DNA from 2 places in the Sphingomonas sp. Sph1(2015) genome. Region 1 is predicted to be linked to the other one. Evidence: predicted binding sites of a transcription regulator. Region 1 holds the regulator's gene; the other holds the start of a gene.
The links. The regulator LexA, encoded in region 1, represses DNA repair genes until DNA is damaged. The targets are predictions, from matches to a motif close to GTTCCNCNCTTGTTCT.
Positions count from the first base shown of each region.

Region 2: the regulator LexA is predicted to act here: its motif matches at 4,528-4,543, upstream of BSZ14_RS01610 (S24 family peptidase).

Region 1 covers NZ_MQUI01000001.1:27,289-34,614, reverse strand. The annotation lists gene gltX (glutamate--tRNA ligase) at 1-1,028, opposite strand, end outside; gene BSZ14_RS00160 (ComEC/Rec2 family competence protein) at 1,143-3,227, shown strand; gene lexA (transcriptional repressor LexA) at 3,380-4,060, opposite strand; gene BSZ14_RS00150 (molybdopterin molybdotransferase MoeA) at 4,116-5,291, opposite strand; gene moaC (cyclic pyranopterin monophosphate synthase MoaC) at 5,355-5,822, opposite strand; gene trpC (indole-3-glycerol phosphate synthase TrpC) at 5,819-6,595, opposite strand; gene trpD (anthranilate phosphoribosyltransferase) at 6,592-7,326, opposite strand, start outside.
Region 2 covers NZ_MQUI01000002.1:140,893-148,218, forward strand. The annotation lists gene BSZ14_RS01585 (YjbE family putative metal transport protein) at 1-136, shown strand, start outside; gene BSZ14_RS01590 (alpha/beta fold hydrolase) at 174-830, shown strand; gene BSZ14_RS01595 (TonB-dependent siderophore receptor) at 920-3,049, shown strand; gene BSZ14_RS01600 (hypothetical protein) at 3,147-3,374, opposite strand; gene BSZ14_RS01605 (hypothetical protein) at 3,521-3,706, shown strand; gene BSZ14_RS01610 (S24 family peptidase) at 3,845-4,453, opposite strand; gene BSZ14_RS19820 (hypothetical protein) at 4,559-4,735, shown strand; gene BSZ14_RS01620 (hypothetical protein) at 4,732-5,085, shown strand; gene BSZ14_RS01625 (TonB-dependent receptor) at 5,161-7,293, shown strand.

The sequences.
Region 1 (7,326 bases):
GGCATGGCGGCGGTCAGCAGCGCGACGTCTTCGACACCCATCCGCTTGGCGGTCAGCTCGGCCAGACGTGCATCATCGGCTTCGCGAATATAATGGCCGTTGAGATTTTCGAGCTTCTTCAGGTCGAAACGCGATGGCGCCTTGCCGACGGCGGCGAGGTCGAACCACTTCACCGCCTCGTCCCGCGCGATGATCTCGGCATCGCCGTGACCCCAGCCCAGGCGGAGCAGGTAATTGTCGAGCGCTTCGGGCAGGATGCCCATCTCGTCGCGATACGCCTCGATCCCGACCGCGCCGTGCCGCTTCGACAGCTTCGCGCCGTCCGATCCATGGATCAGCGGGATATGCGCATAGATCGGCTCGGCCCAGCCCATCGCCTTGTAGATGGGCAGCTGGCGAAAGGCGTTGTTCAGGTGATCATCGCCGCGGATGACATGGGTCACGCCCATGTCATGGTCGTCGACCACCACGGCCAGCATATAGGTCGGCGTGCCGTCCGAACGCAGCAGGACCAAGTCGTCCAACTCGGCATTCTGCACGGTGACGCTGCCCTGGACCCGATCCTCGATCGTGACCGCCCCGTCGCGCGGGGCGCGCAGGCGGACGACGAAGGGCTGGCCCTCCGGCGCGGTGGCGGGATCGGCGTCGCGCCAGGGCGAACGGATGCGCAGCGGCTGCTTGGCGGCCTGTGCCGCTTCGCGCTGGGCGGCGATCTCTTCCTGCGTCATGTAGCAGCGATAGGCATGGCCCTTGGCCATCATCTCGCGGGCGACCTCGGCATGGCGGTCGGCGCGGGCGAACTGGAACACGGCGTCGCCGTCCCAGTCCAGGCCCAGCCAGCGCATGCCGTCCAGGATCGCGTCGATCGCGGGCTGGGTCGAGCGGGCGCGATCGGTATCCTCGATCCGCAGCAGGAACTTGCCGCCATTCGCCCGCGCGAACAGCCAGTTGAACAGCGCGGTGCGCGCGCCGCCGATGTGAAGGAATCCGGTCGGCGAGGGCGCGAAACGGGTCACGACTCCGCTCATGGTCGATCCGGTGGCGATATCATGTGTTGCGCTCAACCGCGCATACTCCCAGCATAAGATTCGATGGCCCAGTCAGCCGCCGCAGCCCCTAGCATCAAGCGTCCGCGCCGCCAAATGCCGCGCCTTCGCGTGGTGGAGCAATGGGCCGAGGCCGAGCGGAACCAGATTCCGTTATGGACGCCGGTGATGCTGGGGGCCGGGATTGCGGCGTGGTTCGTGCTGCCCGATCCGCGAGCCTGGGCGGCAGTGGTGCTGGCGGCCGGGGGCGTCGGACTGGCGGCGGTGACCCTGTCCGATGGCGGGCGGGTGATGCGCGCCATTGGTGTGGCGGCGATGCTGGTCATGGCGGGAATGCTGCTGGCCTGGGCACGCGCCGAGTCCGTTCGTGCGCCTGTCCTCGCGCGGCCGGTGATGGCGGATATGGTCGCCGAGGTGGAGGCGGCCGAACCTTTGGCGGCGCGGCAGATCGTCCGGCTGATGCTGCGGCCTGTACAGGCGCAGGATGGGCGCGGGCGGCGTCTAAGGCTGCCGCCGCGGCTTCGAATATCGTTGCCGCAGGAGGACGCGCCGGTCGGATTGGGGCAGGGCGCACAAGTCCGGTTGCGGGCGCGGCTGATGCCCCCCGCCGGGCCGGTCGCGCCCGGAGGCTATGATTTCGCGCGCGCGGCTTGGTTTCAGGGGATCGGCGCCACGGGACGCGGTTTTGCGCCGGTGCGGATGCTGCGTTTGGCCGATCAAGGCCCCGGTTTGCGCCAGCGCCTGTCGCAGCGGATCACGGCGCAGGTTCCGGGCAGCGCGGGCGGGATCGCGGCGGCGCTGGCGACGGGCGATGTCGGCGCGATCGCGCAGGACGATGCGGAGGCGATGCGGCGCGCGGGGCTGGCGCATCTGCTGTCGGTCAGCGGCCTTCACATCACGGCGGTCGTCGGGATCGTGATGGTGCTGACGATCAGATTGCTGGCGCTCTGGCCATGGCTGGCGTTGCGGGTCCGACTGCCGCTGATCGGCGCGGCGGCGGGGGCGGTTGCCGCCGTCGGATATACGTGGCTGACCGGATCGGAGGTTCCGACGATACGGTCCTGTGTCGCGGCGATGCTGGTCCTTGCCGCCCTGGCCATGGGGCGGGAGGCGATGACGTTGCGCCTCGTTGCGGCGGGGGCGCTGATCGTGCTGATCTTCCGGCCCGAGGCGTTGGTGGGTGCCAGTTTCCAACTGTCCTTCGCGGCGATCACCGCCATTGTCGCGCTGCACGAGCATTCCGCGATCCGCCGCGGGCTGGGGCCGCATCCCGATTGGCGCTGGGCGGCCCTGCGACATCTGGGCGCGTTGCTGCTGACCGGATTGGTGGTCGAGGCGGCGCTGATGCCGATCGCCATCCATCATTTCCACAAGGCGGGGCTTTACGGCGCGCTGGCCAATATCGTCGCCATTCCCTGGACGACCTTCATCGCCATGCCGCTGGAGATGGTCGCCTTGTTGCTGGAGCCCATGGGGTTGGGTGGTCCTGTCTGGTGGTTGCTGGGACAGGCCCTGGGTCTGTTGCTGAAGCTGGCTCATGCCGTGTCCGCCATCCCGGGATCGGTGGTCGCCTTGCCCGTGGCGTCGGGATGGGCGTTCGGGCTGGCGGTCGTGGGGGGACTATGGATCGCTCTTTGGCGGACCCGGTGGCGATGGCTCGGGACGCCCGCATTGATGGCCGGGCTATCGGTCATGCTCGCCGCCCCTGCGCCCGACCTCATCGTGACCGGTGACGGGCGCCATGCCGGGATCGCGATGGGGCAGGGCATGGCGCTGCTGCGTGACCGGGCGGGGGATTATATGCGGACCACCCTGTCCGAACTGAGCGGCACCGATGCCCAGCCGATGGCGCTGGCCGATCAACCGGCGGCGCGTTGCGGGCGGGATATGTGCGTGACCGTTCTGGAGCAGGGCGGACGGCGCTGGCGGATCGCCGCGACGCGCAGTGGCTATCCGGTGCCATGGACAGAACTGGTCGCGCTTTGTGGCCAGATGGACATCATCATCGCCGACCGTCGCCTGCCCGATGCGTGCCGGCCGCGCTGGTTGAAACTGGACAGCACTGTCTTCAAGCGGACTGGCGGGATATCCATCCGGCTCGATCCCCCCATGGTGGGGGTGGTGCGCCAACCCGGCGATCGACATCCATGGTCGATCGCCGGACAAGGCGGAGGGCTATAGGCCTCTTCGTCAACCAGGTGCGATGTACTGGACAGCGTTCAAACCGTCTTCGCGGGCGGAGGCGTTCGCTGTCCGGAACCGGATAAGGGCGCCCGACGCCGACCGGCCCCATTTGCCATGGCCGAGCGGTCCGGCAGGGTTTTCCGCTGCCCTTATTCGTAGCGGCGCAAGATGCCCGATAACTTACCCTGCACCCGGACCTGCGCGGGCGCGTAACGCTGCGGATCATAGGCCCGGTTGGCGGGGTCGAGGCGGACCATCGAGCCCTCCCGCCGGAAATATTTCAGCGTCGCTTCGCTATCATCGATCAGCGCGACCACGATCTGTCCGTCGCGCGCGACATCGGTGCGGCGGATCAGCGCATAGTCGCCGTCCAGGATACCCGCCTCGACCATCGAATCGCCGGATACTTCCAGCGCATAATGCTCGCCCGAGCCCAGCAGCGCGGCGGGCACGGCCAGCATTGCGCTGTCTTCGAACGCTTCGATCGGCAAACCGGCGGCGATCCGGCCGTGCAGCGGGATTTCGACCACGTCATTGGCGGGTTCGATCGCCGGACGCGCGGCAGGCGTGCGAATGTTGCCAGACGCGGGTTCCGCCGCGGCAGGCTTCTCGGGCCGGTCGGGCATCCGCAGCACCTCCAGCGCACGGGCGCGATTGGGCAGGCGGCGAATGAAGTGGCGTTCCTCCAGCGCGGAGATCAGGCGGTGGACACCCGATTTGGACTTGAGGTCCAGCGCCTCCTTCATCTCCTCAAAGGACGGCGAGACGCCGGTTTCCTTCAAACGGTCGTTGATGAAGCAGACAAGCTCATGCTGCTTTGCGGTGAGCATCGCGATCCTCCGTCCAGAACAGACGCGGAACTTATATGGAACGTTTTGGCTTGCGTCAAGCGAGCATCAGGATTTCCGCCGAGTCGCCCATGGCGGCGGCGGGGGCATGGGGCGGGCGGATGATCAGGCAGGTCGACCGCGCCAGGGTCAGCAGCATCGAGCTGTCCTGAATGGCCGCCGCATGGACCCGCCCGTCGAGCATCGCGGCGCGCAGATAGTCGATGCGCGGACCATTGGCGGGCAAATCCTCGCCCAGCACGGCGGGAATGGGCTTGGGCAGGGGATCGGCGGCGCCCGCCAGATGCGAAATCAGCGGCCGGACGAACAGCGTCGCGGTGACGAAGGCCGAGACGGGATTGCCCGGCAGGCTGAGCACCACCGTATCGCCCAGTCGCCCGGCCATCATCGGCTTGCCGGGGCGAAGCGCGATGCGCCAGAAATCGACGCTGCCCCCGGCCGCCTTCAGTGCGGGCTGTACCAGGTCATGATCGCCGACCGAGGCGCCGCCGGTCGTGACCAGCAGATCGGCCTCGACCGAGGCAAAGGCGTCGCGCAGGCGTTCGAGATTGTCGGGCAGGATGCCCAGGTCGATGATCTCGACCGGCAGGTCGGCAAGCATCGCCGCCAGCATCACGCCGTTGGATTCGGGCAGGGCGGTGGGATCAGTGCTGCCGGGCGGGACCAGTTCGTCGCCGGTCGCGGCAATCGCGACCCGGACGGCCGGTCGGACTGGCAGGGTGGCGTGACCGCCGGTCGCGGCCACCGCGATCCGCGCAGGGGTCAATCGCTGCCCGGCGGCGACCAGCGTGGCACCTTCGGAAAAGTCCAATCCGCGCCGCCGGACATTGCGACCCTGATGGGCGGGGCCTTCACCTGCCAGCGTCAGGGTTGCGCCGTCACGTGTCGCTTCCTCCTGGACGAGAACGGTGTCGGCACCGTCCGGCAGGGCCGCCCCGGTAAAGATGCGCGTCGCCTGTCCGCAGTCTACCGAACCGGCAAAGGGCCGCCCCGCCGCGCTTTCGCCGATGACCGTCCACGGCCCCGGCATATCCTCGAAACGGATCGCATAGCCGTCCATCGCCGACAGGTCGTGCGCTGGCTGGGTCCGCCGTGCGGTCACGTCTCGGGCGGCCCAGCGCCCGGCGGCTTCGCGCAAGGGCAGTTCGACGACGGGGCGCGTGCTGCCCAGGGCGAGCAGCCGGGCCTGGGCTTCTAGGACGGGGAGAAGAATGACGGTCGCTCCTTTTGGCCCTAGGACGCTTTCGGGCAGCGTCCGTTCCGCGTATCGGAAGCGTCAGGCGTGCCAGTCGCCCGACTTGCCGCCCGTCTTGGCGATCAGGCGAATATCACCGATCACCATGCGCTTATCGAGTGCCTTTGCCATGTCATAGACGGTCAGCAGCGTCACCGATACGGCGGTCAGCGCCTCCATCTCGACGCCGGTCTGGCCCGCCGTGGCGGCGGTGGCGGTGGCGGTCACGCCTGCTTCGTCCAGCGCCAGGTCGATCTCCACCTTGCTCAGCGGCAGGGGGTGGCAAAGCGGGATGAGGTCGCTGGTCTTCTTGGCGGCCATGATGCCCGCCACCCGCGCGACCGCCAGCACATCGCCCTTCTGGACACTGCCCGCGCGGATCGCGGCGGCGGCGTCGCGGCTCATGGTGATGCGACCTTGCGCCACCGCCTGGCGCGCCGTGACCATCTTGGCCCCGACATCGACCATGCGGGCCGAACCCTCTTCGTCGAGATGGGTGAGGCCGCTCATCCGATCAGCGCGCGGGTCGCCGCCTCGACATCCTGCTGGCGCATCAGCGCTTCGCCGACGAGGAAGCAGCGGATGCCGTGCGCGGCCATCGCGTCCAGATCCTCACGGCTGGTCAGGCCGCTCTCGGCCACGAAGGTGCTGCCGGCGGGGGCATGGGCGACCAGCTCATAGGTGCGCTGAAAATCGACGGTGAAATCCCTGAGATCGCGGTTGTTCACCCCGATCAGCCGGGATTTCAGCCGGGCTGCCCGCTCCATCTCGGCGGCGTCGTGGACCTCGACCAGCGCGTCCATGCCGCACTCGATCGCCGCGGCCTCGATCTCCTGCATCTGGGTGTCGTCCAGGGCCGCTACGATGATGAGGATCGCGTCTGCTCCCAGCGCGCGCGATTCATGTACCTGCCAGGGATCGACCATGAAATCCTTGCGCAGAACCGGGATCGACACGGCTGCGCGGGCCTGTTCCAGGAACACATCGGCCCCCTGGAACCATCGCTCGTCGGTCAGCACCGACAGGCAGGCCGCGCCCCCCGCTTCATAGGCGCGGGCATGGGCGGGGGGATCGAAATCGGCGCGGATCAGCCCCTTGGAGGGGCTGGCCTTCTTCACCTCGGCGATCAGCGCATGGCCGGTCTTGGCGTCCAGCGCGGCACGGAACCCGCGCGGCGCAGAGACGGTCGCGATCTTGGCGTCGAGGTCGGCATGGGACATGGTCGCCTTGCGCGCGGCGACATCGGCGCGCTTGGTTTCCAGGATGCGGTCGAGCATCGTCATCGGTAAGCAATCCATCGATCGAGAAGCGCCGCGGCCTCGCCGGTATCGATGGCGCGGGCGGCGGCGACCGCGCCTTGGCGAAGGTCGGTGCTATGCCCGGCGACCAGCAGCGCGGCGGCGGCGTTGAGGAGAACCGCGTCGCGATACGCGCCCGGCTCGCCGGCGAGAAGGCGGCGAAGCGCCTCGGCATTGTGCCGCGCGTCGCCGCCACGAATGGCGGTGATGGGATGGCGGGGCAGGCCCGCATCCTCAGGCGTGATGGTGGCGGGCGCGGCAATGTCGCCGACCGAAACCGCGATGCTGGGGCCTGCGCCGGACAGCTCGTCCAGCCCTTCCTCGCCCGAGACGACCAGCGCAGTCTCGGCCCCCAGCTGCTCCAGCGCCTCGGCATAGACGGTCGCATAGTCGGGCCGCGCGATGCCGATCAGCTGGCGCCCGACATGCGCCGGATTGGCGAGCGGACCCATCAGGTTGAAGATCGTCCGCCGCCCGATCGCACGCCGGATCGGGGTGATCCGCGCCATGGCCGGATGATGGTTGGCGGCGAACAGGAAGGCGATGCCGATATCGTTGAGACTGGCCTGCGCCACCGCCCCAGCGCGTTCCATGTCGAGGCCGAGCACTTCCAGCGTATCGGCCGCACCCGCCTTGGACGAAGCGGCGCGGTTGCCATGCTTGGCGACCGGCACGCCCAGCGCCGCCACGACCAGCGACACGGCGGTGGAGACGTT
Region 2 (7,326 bases), on a different contig from region 1:
TGTCCTGGCGCGCGTGATCGAGCGCTATCGCTGGCTCGCCTATGTCGGTCTGCTCGTCATCCTGTGGGTCGCGGGCAAGATGATCTGGGAAGGACTGACCGACCCGTCGCGCGGCCTCCTGACCCTGTTCGCCTGACGCCTCCGCGCAACCTCAATCTCCGGGAGACATAGCCATGATCCGCAACGCGCCGCCCCTCGTCCTGCTGCCCGCCATGGGATGCGACGGACAGCTTTGGGCAAGACAGGTCGTCGACCTGAGCGACATCACCCATCCGATGCTGGGCGACCTGACCGTCGACGACACGCTGGAGGCGATGGCGGCGCGCGTGCTGGCCCATGCCCCGCCGCGCTTCGCGGTCGCGGGCGTCAGCCTGGGCGGCTATGTCGTGCTGGAGATCGTCCGCCAGGCCCCCGACCGGGTGCAGCGGGTGGCGCTGTTCGGCACCCGCGCCTCGATGCAGATGCGCCCGCGCACCGTCGCCGACCAGGGCCTGCTCGCCACCGCGCCGCATGCCGACCCGGCCCTCACCCCGATCGTCAGCGGCCCGGTGCAGGCCATGGCCGAGCGCGTCGGGGCCGCCGTGTTCGAGCGGCAGCAACGCGCCCTGCTCGCCCGTCCCGACATCGCCCCCGCCATCGCGGCGGTGCGGGTGCCGACGCTGGTCGCGGTGGGCGATCGCGACCGCATCTGCCTGCCCGCCGACGCACGCGCGCTGGCGGACCGCATCACGGGCGCGCGTTTCCACGAGATCCGCCATTGCGGCCATCTGGCCCCGATCGAGCGCCCCGGCGAAGTGACCATGTTGCTGCGCGACTGGTTGCAGGGCTGACGGGTCCTTCGCGGCGCCGCCGCAAACCATGGTTGCGCCCCGACGTTATGGCCGTTAATGCGAGTCGATAGCGATAAGGGGGTTAAGCGATGAATGTCCTGAACGGTGCGGCCAGCCTGGCCGCCTTGATGATCTGTGCCCCCGCCATGGCGGCGATGACGGACCCCATCGCGGACACCCCTCCCCCTGGCGAGGACATCGTCGTGACCGGGCGCGCGCAGCATCTCTACCGGGTCGACACGACGACCGTCGGCAAGGTAGCCGAGGATCCGTTGAACATTCCGCAGGCGCTGCAGGTCATCAATGAGGATCTGATCACCGACCAGGGTGCGCGCGACGCGACCGATCTTTATCGCAACATCTCGGGCGTCAGCGCCTTCAGCTATGCGGGCGTCACCTTTCGCGGCTTTCGACAGGACCAGTCCTTCTATGACGGTCAGCGCGGCAATCCCTTTATCGGTTTCTCGGTGCCGCAGCTGTTCACCGTCAGCCGGGTCGAGGTGCTGAAGGGACCCGCAGGTCTGTTCTTCGGTCCCGGATCGCCGGGCGGCATCATCAACTACGTCTCGAAGACGCCCAGCGAGGTCAGTGCGTTGCGCACGGTCGCGACGCTGGGCAATTACGATCGTGCGGGCCTTTCGTCGGAGGCGACGGGCAAGGTCGATGCGGACGGCGTCGTCACCTATCGCCTGGGCGGCTTCTACGAGGCGATGAAGCCCTTTCGCTACAATACGAAGAACACGTCGCTGATCGGCGATGGCGGCCTGTCCTTCCGCACCAACCAGGGCGGCAAGCTGACCGTGCAGGCCACGGTCTATGACAATTTCCTGCGCGGCAATCGGCTGCGCGGCGTGCCGGTCGACAATGACGGCAATTTCCTGGGCGATATCCGCTGGAACGCCAATGAACCCACCGACTTCCTCCATCTGAAGTCGCAGGCCTATCAGGCGCGCTACGCCACCGAGATCGGCGACGCGATCACTTTCGACGCGGGCGCGCGCTATTTCAAGGCGACGGAAACCCAGCAATATCACGAGGCCCGCGGCTTCGTGAGCGGCAGCTCCGACCTGATCGCGCGCGAGTTCCGCGACCAGATCCGCGACGTCGACGGCCTGTCCTTCATGGCCAACGCAACCGCAAAAGTGCCGCTGTTCGGCATGGTCCACAAATTCCAGGCGGGTGCCGACTGGTATGACGAAACCAGCATCCTCAACTCGCGCATCCTGCGCTCGGGCGTCACGCCGCTGAGCCTCGGCAAGCCGGTCTATACCGCGACCGGCCGCGACGTGGCCCGCGCCGCCGCCCTGCCCTTCGCCAAGACGGATACCCGCACCCGGCGCAAGGGCGCCTATCTTCAGGATCAGGTCAGCGTCACCGACGCGCTGCTGCTGGTCGGCGGTGTCCGTTACGACCAGTTCGACGACGCGGTGACCACCACCACCGCCGGGCGGGTGACCGCGAACCCGTCCTACAGCGACGGCCGCTTCACCTATCGCGCCGGGGCGATCGTCAAGCCGCGCAAGGACGTGTCGCTCTACGCCAGCTGGTCGGGCAGTTTCGAGCCGCAAAGCGCCGCCAACCAGAATCCCGATGCGGGCGGCCCCTTCGCGCCGGTCACGGGCGGGCAGGTCGAAGGCGGCGTCAAGTCGGTGCTGCTGGGCGGGCGGCTCCAGGCCAATGCGGCGGTCTATCGGATCGTCCGCCGCAACATGCTTCAGGTCGATCCCAGCCTGGCGCCCGTCAACGGGCAGGATCAGCTGCGCCCCATCGGCCAGGTGACGAGCAAGGGGATCGAGATCGACCTGGCGACCGACATCACGCCCAGCTGGGCGCTGATGGCCAATTACGCCTATAACGACACCCGGATCACCGGCACCGTTGCGGGCCAGTCGCTGACCAATGCGGTCGGCAACCGCTTCGCCAATGCGCCGCAGCACCAGCTCGGCTTCTGGACCCGTTATCAGTTCGCCCCGATCGGCACCGCGATCGGCTTTGGTGGCGAATATCTGTCGAGCCGGATCAGCCTGTCGGGCCAGGCGGTACAGCCCTATACGATCTTCGATGCCTCGATCACCAAGTCGCTGGGCATCATGGAGCTGATGCTGCGCGTTGATAACCTGTTCGACAGACGCTATGCCGCCTCCGGCTTCTCGCTGCAAAGCGGCAGCTTCCCGGGCGAACCCCGGACCATGCTGGCGGAATTGCGCTTTCGCTTCTGACCGGAGGCCGGCCGGTCGACGGGGGAAACGACGCCGTGAAGGCCGAAGTCATGGTCGTCACCATCGGCCGGATCGACCACATGTCGCGACCAGACACCTAGTGAACGGTGCCGACCGCCTCCTGGCAGGACAGCAGGTCGATCAGCCGCTCGATCTGGCGCCAGCGACAGAAATGGATGTGATTGCCCTGGTCGCGGCTGCGATCGGCGCGGGCAGCGGCTTCGCCGCTCGCCGCCAGGCCAAAGGTTTCCATCATCTCGGCGGCGTCCGCCACATCTCGACCGGTCAGGAATGGCGCGACATAAGCGTCGCGAAAATCGCGCATGGAATCTCCCCCCGGAACCGCGCCGTGAAACTTCGGAGGGCACCCCTAGGCGCGGGTTATGAATTTAACCACCCCCTGAAATGGTTAACCCGATTTCGACCATGGATGGCTGGTTTCGTGCCCCCGCGCATGGCAGGAATGGCGCCATGAACGACCCGCAAATACCGCGCCCTCCCCAGTCTTCCGCTCATGCCGGGGGCATCTTCATCGCGTTGGGCGTGGTCGGCGGGATCGTCGCGGGGCTGGCGACCGGCGAGGTCACCATGGGGGTATTGATCGGTCTGGCGATCGGGATCGTCGTGGCGCTGCTGATCTGGTGGTGGGGTAGGTAAATCATAATCCTCCCCGGTTCGGGGAGGTGGCAGGCCGAAGGCCTGACGGAGGGGGGGCTTCCACAAAGGTCGTCCCTCGTCGCAATCCCCCTCCACCGTCGCTGACGCGACGGTCCCCCTCCCCGCGAGCGGGGAGGATCAGCTCGGCAGCCGCATCTGCCAGACGACGCGACCGATCACCGCGATCGGACCGTCCGGCACCGGCGGCGCGGCGGGGTTGTCGCTGGTCGCGACCAGCCCCCCTGCCGCCAGCCGCACCCGCTTGACCATCAGCACTTCGCCGACCCGGATCACGTAAAGCCCGCCGCGCGCATTGGGCCGGACGTCGCGCTGATCGACCACCAGATGATCGCCGTCGAGCAGCCCCGGCGCCATCGAATCCCCCCGCACCCGGATCACCGAAGCCGCCCCGTCGCTGAGCCCCAGCCGCCTCGCCAACCCGCGATCGATCGCCTCGACACCGATCATCACCTCGTCATCGACCGTCGCCCCCGGCCCCGCCGACGCCGCGACCGCCAGCCGGGGGACCAGCATCGGTCCGGTTTCGGGCAGCGCGCCCAGCCGCGCCTCGGCCACCCCGAAAAACTCCGCCAGCTGCCGCCGGTCGGCTTCCGCCAGCACACGTGGGCTGCCGCGCTGCACGAACTGCTGGAGATAGGCGTCGTTGCGGCCGATCATCCGCGACAAGGCCGCCAGGCTGACCCCGGCATCCGCCGCAAGCGCCTGTAATGTCGTCCTGATGTCCATGCCTGCCATGCTCCCGAATATAGGCATAGGAATTTTCCTAGACAAGTTGGAAATCAGAACAGATCATGAACATCGGAACAAGAATCGGACTTTGGGAGAATGTCCATGGAATTGTTGGGAGTGATCGACCGCTATCTGAAGGCCAGCCTCATGCCCGAGACGAAGTTCGGGCGGCTGGCGGTCAATGATCCCCGGCTGGTCAGCGACCTGCGCAAGGGACGCGAGCCGGGGCCTGAGATGATCGCGCGCGTCACCGCCTTCATCAAGGGACAGACCGCATGACCGTTCATGCCCGGATCGAGCGCGCCCCGTCGCCGCGCACCACCTCCAGCCGCCGCCCCGCCGATCGTGGCGAACGGCTGGCCCGCACGCTGGTCGCCCATGCGGCGCGCGCCGGATGCGCGGTGCGGTTGACGGTCGCCATGGTCGAACCCTGGTGTTCGGTGACGTTCAGCGGATCGGTGATCGTCCTGACGCTCGACGCCATGCCCGGCCCCGCCCTGACCCGCTGGCTGGCTGCCCTGCCCGAAGCGGACATTCCGCTCGGCCGCGACCTGATCGCCGACATCGCGGTGGAGACGGAACCGCGCGGGTTGCGCGTCCTGCTATGCCTGGACGCGGCGAACGGATGACAGGCGCATGAATTTTTCCTTGATATGTTGTAACAAGACTGTAGTCGGCAAGGCATCACAAATCGGAGCCGTCCCTTGTTCAAGCCCGTTCTCCTGTCCGGCCTGTCCGTCACCGCGCTTGCCAGCCTGCTGGCCGCTCCCGCCGCCGCGCAGACCACCAACGCCACGGCGGCCAATCGCGGCCGCGAGATCGTCGTGACCGCGCCGGTCCAGCAGTCGGAGGCCGATGTGCTGTCGGGCACTTCGATCGTCACCGGCGCGGAACTGGAACGCTCGATCCGCCCGACCATCGGCGAGACGCTGGCGCGCCAGCCGGGCGTGTCGGCGACCTCGTTCGGCCCCAACGCCTCACGCCCCGTGCTGCGCGGTTTCCAGGGCGAGCGTATCCGCGTGCTGACCGATGGCATCGGTTCGATCGACGTGTCGAACACCAGCGTCGACCATGCCGTCGTCATCAACCCGCTGCTCGCCGAGCGGGTCGAGGTGCTGCGCGGTCCCTCGGCGCTGCTGTTCGGATCGTCGGCGGTGGGCGGCGTGGTCAACGTCATCGACACGCGCATCCCGCGCTCGGTGCCGGAAAAGGGTTATCGCCTGTCGGGCATGGCGACCTATGGCTCGGCCGCGACCGAGCGTTCGGTGGCGGGCGCGACGGATGTCGCGGTCGGCAAGCAGTTCGTGCTGCACGCCGATGGCTCGTACCTGAAGACCGACGACCTGAAGATCGGCGGCTATGTCCTGTCCCCCCGCGCCCGTGCCGAGGCGCAGGCGTCGGCGGCGCAGGCCCCCAACGATCCGCTCGACTTCGGCCGGGTCGCGAACCTTCGCGGTCGCCTGCCCAACACCGCCAGCGAGACCTGGACGGCGGGTGTCGGCGGGTCGCTGATCACCGACACCGGCTCGCTGGGCATCGCCTACAGCCATTATGACAGCCTGTACGGCGTGCCGGTCCGCTACACCCTGACGCCGGGGGGCGAGGAACCCGAAGCCCCGCGCCTCAGCCTGGTCCAGAACCGCCTCGACCTGCGCGGCGAGATCGAGACGGGCGGCGGATTCCTCGACCGCATCCGCCTGCGCGCCGGTGCTGCCGAATATCGCCATTTCGAGCTGGAGGAGAGTGGCGAGGTCGGCACCGCCTTTTACAACAAGGGTATCGAGAGCCGCCTGGAACTGGTCCAGACCAAGCGGAACGGCTGGCAGGGCGCGTCCGGCGTCCAGTTCTTCAACCGCGACTTCGATGTGCGCGGCGAGGAGGCGTTCCTGCCGCGCAACAACACCGCGCAGGTCGGCCTGTTCACCCTGCAACAGCTGGATCGCGGCGCCTTCAAGATGGAGGCGGGTGCGCGCTACGAGCACACCTCGCTGACTGCGCGCACGGCCGTCAGCGACGACCGCTTCTTCCGGGGCCAGCGCAGCTTCGACGCCTTTTCAGGCTCGATCGGCGCCAGCTACGGCTTCGCGCCCGACTGGCGGGCGGGCCTGAATCTGTCGCGCACCGAGCGCGCGCCGTCCGCCGAGGAGCTGTTCGCCAACGGCCCCCATGCCGGGACCGAAGCTTATGAACTGGGCAATCCGGACTTCAAGAAGGAGTCGAGCTGGGGTATCGAGGCGACCGTCCACGGGCATGGCGAAGGCTATAGCTTCGACGCCTCGGCCTATTACAACCGCTTCTCCAACTATATCTACGACGCCTTGGTCCAGCAGCGTCCGTGCGAAGCCGCCGCCGCGCCCTCGGGCCGCGAGGTCGACCTGCCCTGCTTCGCCTATACCCAGGCCGATGCCCGCTATTACGGCATCGAGGCGGAGGGCTCGCTGCGCCTCGCCACGATCGGCCAATATGCGATCAATGCCGACCTGCTGGGCGATTATGTCCATGCCCAGATCATCGGCACCGGCCCCGCCCCGCGCATCCCGCCGCTGCGCCTGCTCGGCGGGCTGGAAGCGCACTCTGAGAGCGTGAATGCGCGCGTCGAGGTAGAGCGCAGCTTCAAACAGACCCGCGTGCTGGGCCTGGAAACGCCGACCGACGGCTTCACGCTGGTCAACGCCTCGGTCCAGTTGAAGCCCTGGGGCGCGGTCAATCCGACGACACTGACCCTGTCGGCGAACAACATCTTCGACGTGGATGCGCGCCGCCATGCCAGCGTCCTGAAGGACTTCGCGCCTTTGGCCGGTCGCGACCTGCGCGCAACGCTCAGCTTCAAGCTGTAAGCCGGTCTTTCCTCCCCTTGCAGGGGAGGTGGC